Regions from separate parts of the Sphingomonas sp. R86521 genome, predicted to be linked through region 1. Evidence: predicted binding sites of a transcription regulator. Region 1 holds the regulator's gene; each other region holds the start of a gene.
The links. The regulator LexA, encoded in region 1, represses DNA repair genes until DNA is damaged. The targets are predictions, from matches to a motif close to GTTCCNCNCTTGTTCT.
Positions count from the first base shown of each region.

Region 1 (2,200 bases):
ATAAGTACCCGCAGGGGGTGCGCTCGCGACCCTGGGCTCCCGCTTTCGCGGGAGAACTGGATGCGGTTTTCGGTCGAGGCGGCCCAGGATGCTCAGCCTGTGCTGAACCCGAACTTGGTTGGGTCGCAGCGTTGGGGGTCATGGCGCGGTCGGCCGGCCGGGTGACGGCTACGGTGGCTGCGACTGGATCGAAGGATGCTGTAGCGGACCGGTGGGGTTGCGATTGTGCTGCTCACGGGTTGGGTAGTGACCGGGTGGCCGGGGGGATGCGCACCTCGGCGGGCACTGAGAGTCGGTGGATGCCAGACACGTCGCCAGTTACGAGAACGTCGTCATTACCTAGAGCTTCGTCATCCTGACGAACGTCAGGATCCAAGGTTACGGACGGTGCGCTCGTAACTCTGGATCCTGGGTCGAGCCCAGGATGAAGGGTTTGGGGAGGGTCTCGCCTATTTCAGGACCAGTTCCGCCAGTGGGTCGGGCGGTCGACTTGTACCGGCAGCGACGGCGCGCGTGACCCTGGGCGCCCGCCTTCGGGGAGCCCAGAGCTTCAGTCGTAGCGGCGGAGGATGCCGGAGAGTTTGCCCTGCACGCGGACCTGGTCGGGGGCGTAGCGTTGGGGGTCGTAGGCGCGGTTGGCGGGGTCGAGGCGGACCATGGCGCCTTCGCGGCGGAAGTATTTGAGGGTGGCTTCGCTCTCTTCGATCAGCGCCACGACGATCTCGCCGTCGCGGGCGGTCTCGGTGCGGCGGATCAGGGCGTAGTCGCCGTCGAGGATGCCGGCATCGACCATCGAGTCGCCAGACACTTCGAGCGCGTAATGCTCTCCGGAGCCGAGCAGCGCTGCGGGGACTGCGAGCATCGACGATCCCTCGAACGCCTCGATCGGGACGCCGGCGGCGATCCGGCCGTGGAGCGGGATCTCGATCACGTCGTTGGCGGGCTGCGGCGTCGGCTTGACGTTGGCCGGGGCGGGCGCGGCCTTGGCCGGAACCTTCTTCTCGGCGCGCTCGGGCATCCGCAGCACTTCGAGAGCGCGGGCGCGGTTGGGCAGGCGGCGGATGAAATTGCGCTCCTCGAGCGCGCTGATCAGGCGGTGCACGCCCGATTTCGACTTGAGATCGAGCGCGTCCTTCATCTCCTCGAACGAGGGCGAGACCCCGGTATCCTCGAGGCGGTCGTTGATGAAGCAGACGAGTTCGTGCTGCTTGCGCGTTAGCATGGCAATCCTCCGTCCGGAACAGACTGGGAACTTCTATGGAACAAAATTTACCACGTCAAGCGCCGCGTTACGCGATCACCAGGATTTCCGCCGAGTTGCCGATGTGCGCAGCGGGCGCATTGCCAGGCCGGATGATCAGGCAGGTCGACCGCGCCAAGGTCAGCAGCATCGAGCTGTCCTGGATCGTCGAGGCATAGGCGCGGCCGTCCTTGAGTTCGGCGCGGAGATAGTCGGTGCGGGCGTTGTTGGCGGGGAGGTCCTCGCCGAGCAGTGCATGCGTAGTCTGCGGCAGCGGATCGCGCGCGCCCGCGATGTGCGCCACGACCGGGCGGACGAACAGCATCGCGGTGACGAACGCCGAGACCGGATTGCCGGGCAGGCTGAGCACGGTGGCGTCGCCGAGCTTGCCCGCCATCATCGGCTTGCCGGGGCGCAGCGCGATCCGCCAGAAATCGATCACCCCGCCGGCAGCCTCGATCGCGGGCCGGACGAGGTCGTGGTCGCCGACCGACGCGCCGCCGGTGGTGACGAGCAGGTCGCATTCGGCGCCGGCGAACGCGTCGCGCAGGGCATCGAGCCGGTCGGGAAGGATGCCTAGGTCGACGATGTCGACGGGCAGGTCGGCGAGCATTGCTGCCAGCATGATGCCGTTCGATTCGGGGAGCGCGAGCGGGTCGTCGGTCGATCCGGGGGGCACCAGTTCGTCGCCGGTGGCGGCGACCGCGACGCGGACGCGGCGATTGACGAGAAGGGTACCGTGGCCGCCGGTCGCTGCGACTGCGATGCGGGCAGGCGTGAGGCGGTCGCCCTTGCCGATCAGCCGGTCGCCGGTGCTGAAATCGAGACCGCGGGCGCGGGTGTTGCGGCCGAGTCGGGGTGGGCCTTCGCCGCTGAGGGTCAGGCGATAGTCCGACCGTTCGGCTTCTTCCTGGATCAGGACGGTGTCGGTGCCGGCGGGCATCGCCGCGCCGGTAAAGA
Region 1 covers NZ_JAXHBY010000001.1:2,842,217-2,844,416, reverse strand. The annotation lists gene lexA (transcriptional repressor LexA) at 551-1,222, opposite strand; gene SJY20_RS13310 (molybdopterin molybdotransferase MoeA) at 1,290-2,200, opposite strand, start outside.

Region 2 (2,200 bases), 2.3 Mb from region 1:
ACGTAGCAGCCTCAGGTTTCGCAGCCTCCGGCTTCGGCCCAGCCTTCGCCTCCGCAGCCTTCGCACTCTCCGCCTGCTTCCGCGCCGCATTCGCCGCGACCAACCCGCCGACCATCGCCAGCCCCGACGCGATCGCCTGCCGCCCCTCGGGCGAATTGGCGCGCTCGATCAGCGCCTCACCCTTCTTGCGCAGGTCCTTGGGCACCTTGAACCCGGCGATCTCCTTGGGAATCTTCATCTTGGGCTTCGCGCCGTCCGGCTTCTTCGTCCCAGCTTTCGTCTTGGCCATGTCATTCTCCTGTGTGTCAGGAATATAAGACACGGCCGACGCGGAACAAGCGGATCGTCATCTCGACATGCGGCTGGTTACGGTATGAGAAACGAAATGGTGGTCGATACCCATGACGGAACGGCAACGCCTTGCTTGTCGCGCGCCGGCGTATAGCGCGCGCGCCGGGATTTGACCCGACAGGCGGTCTCGTCCAATTCGCGGTATCCCGCGCTCTGCAGAGTTCTGCACGTGACGACCTTTCCGTCCGTCCCGATTTGCATCAGGATCATGCTATCCCCCTGCGATCCGCTCGATAGGGCGCCCTTTGGGTAATCGGCGTTGGTGATCATCGCGTGCAGCGGGTCCACGGGCACCGCAGGCGTCGCTATTGCAGCCAATGCCGCCGCATCGATTCCCCATCGTACCGCCAGTTCGGTCTCGCACGTCTCCAGCGCGCGGATGGCGGACGCGCCGGCCGTTGGCACGATCGATACTGCGACGCTACCGGACTCGATCGTAAGGCTCGCTGCGGCAAGCACAGCGGGCAGGTCGCTTCGGTCGATCGTGATCATAGCCGCGCGACCGCCCCCCGGCACCGCCCTTGTCTTGGCGAAGGCCGACGTGATCGATTGCCCGGATGGCGACAATGTGATCCGCGCCTTTCCGAGATACGCCAGATGCCCGGGGAAATTCTTCGGCAGCACGACGACCACGGTCGCGTGGCTGTCCAACGTCAGGGGCATGATCCCGAACCACACGCCGTCCGGTGCGGGGCCGAACTTGCGCGAAAGAATGCAGGTGTAAGGCTCGTGTTCGACCGTCCATTTTCCCGATGGCGCCAACGGCACCGCAACATCCGGCGCTGCCTGCGCGTTACCCGCCACGATCGCCGCCAATGCCCAGATCATCCCGCCCGTCATACCCGTCCCCCAACTTGCCCCCGACACTCTAGCAACCCATCTTCGACTGTCGACAGCGGGCCTCGCCCGATCTTGCCCGATCCGAACAAATATGGAACACGCTGCCCCATGCTGACTCACATTTCCGTCCGCGGCGCGCGCGAGCACAACCTCAAGGACGTCGATATCGACATCCCCCGCGACACGCTGACGGTGATCACCGGGCTGTCGGGCAGCGGCAAGTCGAGCCTCGCGTTCGACACCATCTATGCCGAGGGCCAGCGCCGCTACGTCGAGAGCCTGTCGGCCTATGCGCGCCAGTTCCTCGAGCTGATGCAGAAGCCCGATGTCGACCATATCGAGGGCCTCAGCCCCGCGATCTCGATCGAGCAGAAGACCACCAGCCGCAACCCGCGCTCGACGGTCGCGACGGTCACCGAGATCTATGATTACATGCGCCTGTTGTGGGCGCGCGTCGGCACGCCGTACAGCCCGACCACCGGGCTCCCGATCGCCGCGCAGACCGTCAGCCAGATGGTCGACCGCGTGATGGCGCTGCCCGAGGGTACGCGGCTGTACCTGCTCGCCCCGGTCGTCCGCGGGCGGAAGGGCGAGTATCGGAAAGAGATGCAGGAGTGGCAGAAGGCCGGCTTCACCCGCGTCCGCGTCGACGGCACGATCCACGAGATCGACGAGGCGCCCGCGCTCGACAAGAAGTACAAGCATGACATCGAGGTGGTGGTCGACCGCCTCGTCGTCGGTGGCGACATCGCAACGCGCCTAGCCGAAAGCTTCGAGACCGCGCTGAAGCTCGCCGAGGGCCTGGCGTATGTCGACCCCGCCGATCCGGTCGAGCCGCACACGCCGAAATCGGAGGTGCTCGGCAACAACGCCCCCGCCGGCCGCATCGTGTTCTCCGAGAAGTTCGCCTGCCCGGTCAGCGGCTTCACGATCAGCGAGATCGAACCCCGCCTGTTCTCGTTCAACGCTCCGCAAGGCGCCTGCCCGGCGTGCGACGGCCTCGGCGAGA
Region 2 covers NZ_JAXHBY010000001.1:520,888-523,087, forward strand. The annotation lists gene SJY20_RS02600 (hypothetical protein) at 1-289, opposite strand, end outside; gene SJY20_RS02605 (energy transducer TonB) at 367-1,167, opposite strand; gene uvrA (excinuclease ABC subunit UvrA) at 1,300-2,200, shown strand, end outside.
Region 2: a site for LexA is predicted at 1,274-1,289, ahead of uvrA (excinuclease ABC subunit UvrA). Genes of this name have one in related genera too.

Region 3 (2,200 bases), 1.3 Mb from region 1:
TCGCGACCCTGGCCAAGGCGCACGCTGTCGTAGCTGAACCACGCGCCCGACTTCTCGACGATCCCGGCTTTCACGCCAAGGTCGAGGATCTCGCCGAGCTTCGAGACGCCCTGCCCGTACATGATGTCGAACTCGACCTGCTTGAACGGCGGCGCGACCTTGTTCTTCACGACCTTCACGCGGGTCTGGTTGCCGACGACTTCCTCGCCGGTCTTGATCGCGCCGGTGCGGCGGATGTCGAGACGGACGCTGGCGTAGAATTTCAGCGCGTTGCCGCCCGTCGTAGTCTCCGGGTTGCCGTACATCACGCCGATCTTCATGCGCAGCTGGTTGATGAAGATCACCATGCAGCGCGAACGGCTGATCGAGCCGGTCAGCTTGCGTAGCGACTGCGACATCAGGCGCGCCTGCAGGCCGACATGGCTGTCGCCCATTTCGCCCTCGATTTCGGCGCGCGGCACCAGTGCCGCGACCGAATTGATAACGAGCACGTCGATCGCGTTCGACCGCACCAGCGTGTCGACGATCTCGAGCGCCTGCTCGCCGGTGTCGGGCTGCGACACGATCAGTTCGTCGATGTTGACGCCGAGCTTCTTGGCATAGACCGGGTCGAGTGCGTGCTCGGCATCGACGAACGCCGCGGTGCCGCCGCCCTTCTGCGCTTCGGCGATAACATGCAGCGCCAGCGTCGTCTTGCCCGAGCTTTCCGGCCCGTAGATCTCGATCACGCGGCCGCGCGGCAAGCCGCCGACGCCGAGCGCGATGTCGAGGCCGAGCGAGCCGGTCGAGATCACCTCGACCTGCATCGTCTCCTTCGAACCCAGGCGCATCGCCGAGCCCTTGCCGAACGCGCGGTCGATCTGGGCCAGCGCGGCGTCGAGCGCCTTCTGGCGGTCTGTGGTGGCTGTTGCCATACCGGTATCGATCACTTTCAGACTTGCGGCCATCGGGAAGCTCCATCGCTAGACCAAGCGCGCGATACGTTCAACGCGTCACGGCCCATGTATCGCGTTTGTTCTACGAGAACAATAGCGGAACATCGGTTTTCGATCATTAAAGTCCGACCGTCTCAGGTCAACGCGGTCTGGAGGCTCCACCACGCGCGTTCGCGCGCGCTTGCCGCTGCGGTGGCGCAAGCGGCCACGCTGTCGAACAGCGCGAAGCAGGTCGCGCCCGACCCCGACATCCGGGACAGCAGGACGCCGGGTGCCGCATCGAGCATCGCGCGGACGTCGCCGATCATCGGTGCAAGCGCGCGGGCGGGCGGCTCCAGATCGTTGCGACCGGCCAGCGCGCGCGCGAGCAGGTCGCCCTCGCCGATGCCGCCGCGGTCGATGCCGTCCCAGGTTCCAAAGACCGCGCCGGTCGAGACGCCGACGCCCGGATTGACGAGCAGCAGCGGGGTGTCCGGCAGCCCCGGGATCGCGACCAGCGCGTCGCCCTTGCCGGTGCCGAGCGTGGTGCGGCCATCGAGGCATGCCGGGACGTCGGCGCCGAGCGCCGCTGCAATGGCGTAGAGACGCTGACTGTCCAGCGGCACCGCGTGCAGCTGGGCCAGCGCGCGCAACGTCGCCGCCGCATCGGCCGACCCGCCGCCAATGCCGGACGCGATCGGCAGTCGCTTGTCGAGCGTGATCGCATGCGCATCGGCGATGCCGAACGTCTTGCCGAACGCGGCGGCCGCGCGCGTGACGAGATTGTCCGCCTCCGCGCGCAACCCGGCGGCGAACGGCCCGACGATCGTGAAGCGGTCGGACTCGCTCGCTTCCACCAAGATAGTGTCACCGTCGCGCGCGAACGCGAACAGCGTCTCGATGTCGTGATAGCCGTCGACGCGCCGGCGCCGGACGTGCAGCGCGAGATTGATCTTCGCCGGTGCGATCTCGACGATCATCGCCGCGACCCGCTCAACAAGCCATCCGCGATCTTGGTCGCCAGCCGCCGCCCGTCGTCGCCGGTCGCGGTCAGGGCCGCGGCCCGCCACGCGTAGCGCGCCTCGTAGCGGCGCCCCAGCGTCCAATAGACGTCGCCGAGATGCTCGCCGATCTCGCTGTTCGCAGGCTCCGCCACCGCCGCGCGTTCGAGCAAGGGCAGCGCACGCCGCGTGTTACCGCCGAGATGATAGGCCCAGCCGAGCGAGTCGGTGATCGAGGCATTGTCGGGATCGAGCGTCGCGGCGTGCGCCAGCAACCGGGTCGCG
Region 3 covers NZ_JAXHBY010000001.1:1,561,641-1,563,840, reverse strand. The annotation lists gene recA (recombinase RecA) at 1-947, opposite strand, end outside; gene SJY20_RS07265 (4-(cytidine 5'-diphospho)-2-C-methyl-D-erythritol kinase) at 1,070-1,894, opposite strand; gene SJY20_RS07260 (tetratricopeptide repeat protein) at 1,891-2,200, opposite strand, start outside.
Region 3: a site for LexA is predicted at 1,023-1,038, ahead of recA (recombinase RecA). Genes of this name have one in related genera too.

Region 4 (2,200 bases), 140 kb from region 1:
ATGTCGGCATACAGCGCCTCAGCCCCCGTGACAGCGAGGACCACCGAGCCGAGCGCCAGGAACGCGCGTTCGGGGTCGATCAGGAAGAACTGCACCGCGTAATGCGGCGACAACGCCCACAGCACTTCCGGCGTCTGCGCGATGCTCAGGCCGCCCAGCACCGCGATCACCGAGAAATAGACCAGCATGATCGGCCCGAAGAACAGCCCGACGCGCGCCGTACCGCTGCTCTGGATATAGAACAGGAAGATCAGGATCGCGACGGCGATCGGCAGCACCAGGCCGGCGAAGCTGGGCGCCGCGACCGCGAGCCCCTCGACCGCGGACAGCACCGACACCGCGGGCGTGATCATGCTGTCGCCGTAGAACAACGCCGTCGCGAACACGCCGAGCAGGATGATCCCCTTGCTCCAGCGCCGCGTCTTGGTCTTGCCCGAGACCAGCGCGAGCAGCGCCAGGCTGCCACCCTCGCCCTTGTTGTCGGCGCGCATGATGATGATGACGTATTTGACCGTGACGACGATCATCATCGACCAGAACATCAGGCTGATGACGCCCATGATGTGCGCGGGGTCGAGCGCGAGTTTGTGATGCCCGGCGAACGTCTCGCGGAACGCATAGAGCGGGCTGGTGCCGATATCGCCGAAGACGATGCCGATCGCGCCGACCGCCAGCTTGAGCATGCCATCGGCGTTGTGATGGCCGCCGTGCGCGTCCGAATCGTGGCTAGCCGCCGGAGGGGCGGCGGCTGGGTCGCGGGCCGCCGGAAGCGCGGCGTCTGGGGTATCGGTCACCGGCGCTGCGCGGTGTCCGAAAGGTTGGAAATCGCCATGTTCAAAACCCGTTGTTCACCCCAGAGACAGGATTTAGCACGTTGCGCCGAGGGCAGGCAACGGGACTGTCTGATGCGTTCTACGATGATGCATCTGGTATTTACGATCGTTCGCCGCAAGCCCCCGCGATACCGGCATTTTTCCTTGGAACACATACGGAACATCGGCGTTGGGTTGAGTCGAAAGGAACACCGCAATGTCCGACACCAACCCAAAGGCCGAACCCTTCTCGAACGCCGAGAAGGACCCGCACGACTGGACCACCGGCGACGAGAAGATGACCGGTGCGCAGGCGAGCTATCTCAAGACGCTCAGCGAAGAAGCGCATGAGGAATTCGACGATTCGCTGACCAAGGCGGATGCGTCGCTCAAGATCGACGAGCTGCAGGGGAAGACCGGGCGAGGTCAGTAACGACGCCGGCTGCCCAGCTACCCTTCGTCATCCCGGGCTTGTTCCGGGATCCAGGGTTACAGGCGACACCGCTCGTAACCCTGGGTCCTGACTTTCGTCAGGATGACGGAGCGTTGGTGACCTATCGCGGCCCGAGGTCGCCCTTGCCGACCGAACCCGACGCCATCGCCAGCATCGCATCCAGGCTGACCTTCGCCTTCAACCGCAGACTCTCCTCGATCTCGATCCGCGGCTCGAGGTCACGCAGAGCGACGTACAGCTTCTCCACCGTGTTCAGCGCCATGTACGGGCAGATGTTGCAGTTGCAGTTGCCGTCCGCGCCCGGCGCGCCGATGAAGCGCTTGTTCGGGAGCGCCTTTTCCATCTGGTGGATGATGTGCGGCTCGGTCGCGACGATCAGCGTGTCGCCGGGCATCGACATCGCATAGTCCAGGATGCCGCGGGTCGATCCGATATAATCGGCATGGTCGAGGATGATCGCCGGGCATTCGGGATGCGCGACGACCGGCGCGCCGGGATGCTGCGCCTTCAGCTTCATCAGCTCGGTTTCGCTGAACGCCTCGTGGACGATGCAGACGCCGGGCCATAGCAGCATCTCGCGCCCGGTCTTCCGGACCAGATACCCGCCCAGGTTGCGGTCGGGACCGAAGATGATCTTCTGGTCCGCGGGCAGCTGCGCCAGGATCGTTTCCGCCGACGAACTGGTCACGATGATGTCGCTGAGCGCCTTCACCTCGGTCGAGCAGTTGATGTACGTCAGCGCGATGTGATCGGGGTGCTTGGCGCGGAACGCCGCGAACTGTTCGGGCGGACAGCTGTCCTCCAGGCTGCAGCCGGCATCCATGTCGGGCAGGATCACGGTCTTGTCGGGCGACAGGATCTTCGCGGTCTCGGCCATGAAGCGCACGCCGCAGAACGCGATGACGTCGGCATCGGTCGCCGCCGCCTTGCGCGA
Region 4 covers NZ_JAXHBY010000001.1:2,698,583-2,700,782, forward strand. The annotation lists gene SJY20_RS12565 (potassium transporter Kup) at 1-794, opposite strand, end outside; gene SJY20_RS12570 (DUF3072 domain-containing protein) at 1,030-1,245, shown strand; gene nadA (quinolinate synthase NadA) at 1,367-2,200, opposite strand, start outside.
Region 4: a site for LexA is predicted at 980-995, ahead of SJY20_RS12570 (DUF3072 domain-containing protein). Genes of this name have one in related genera too.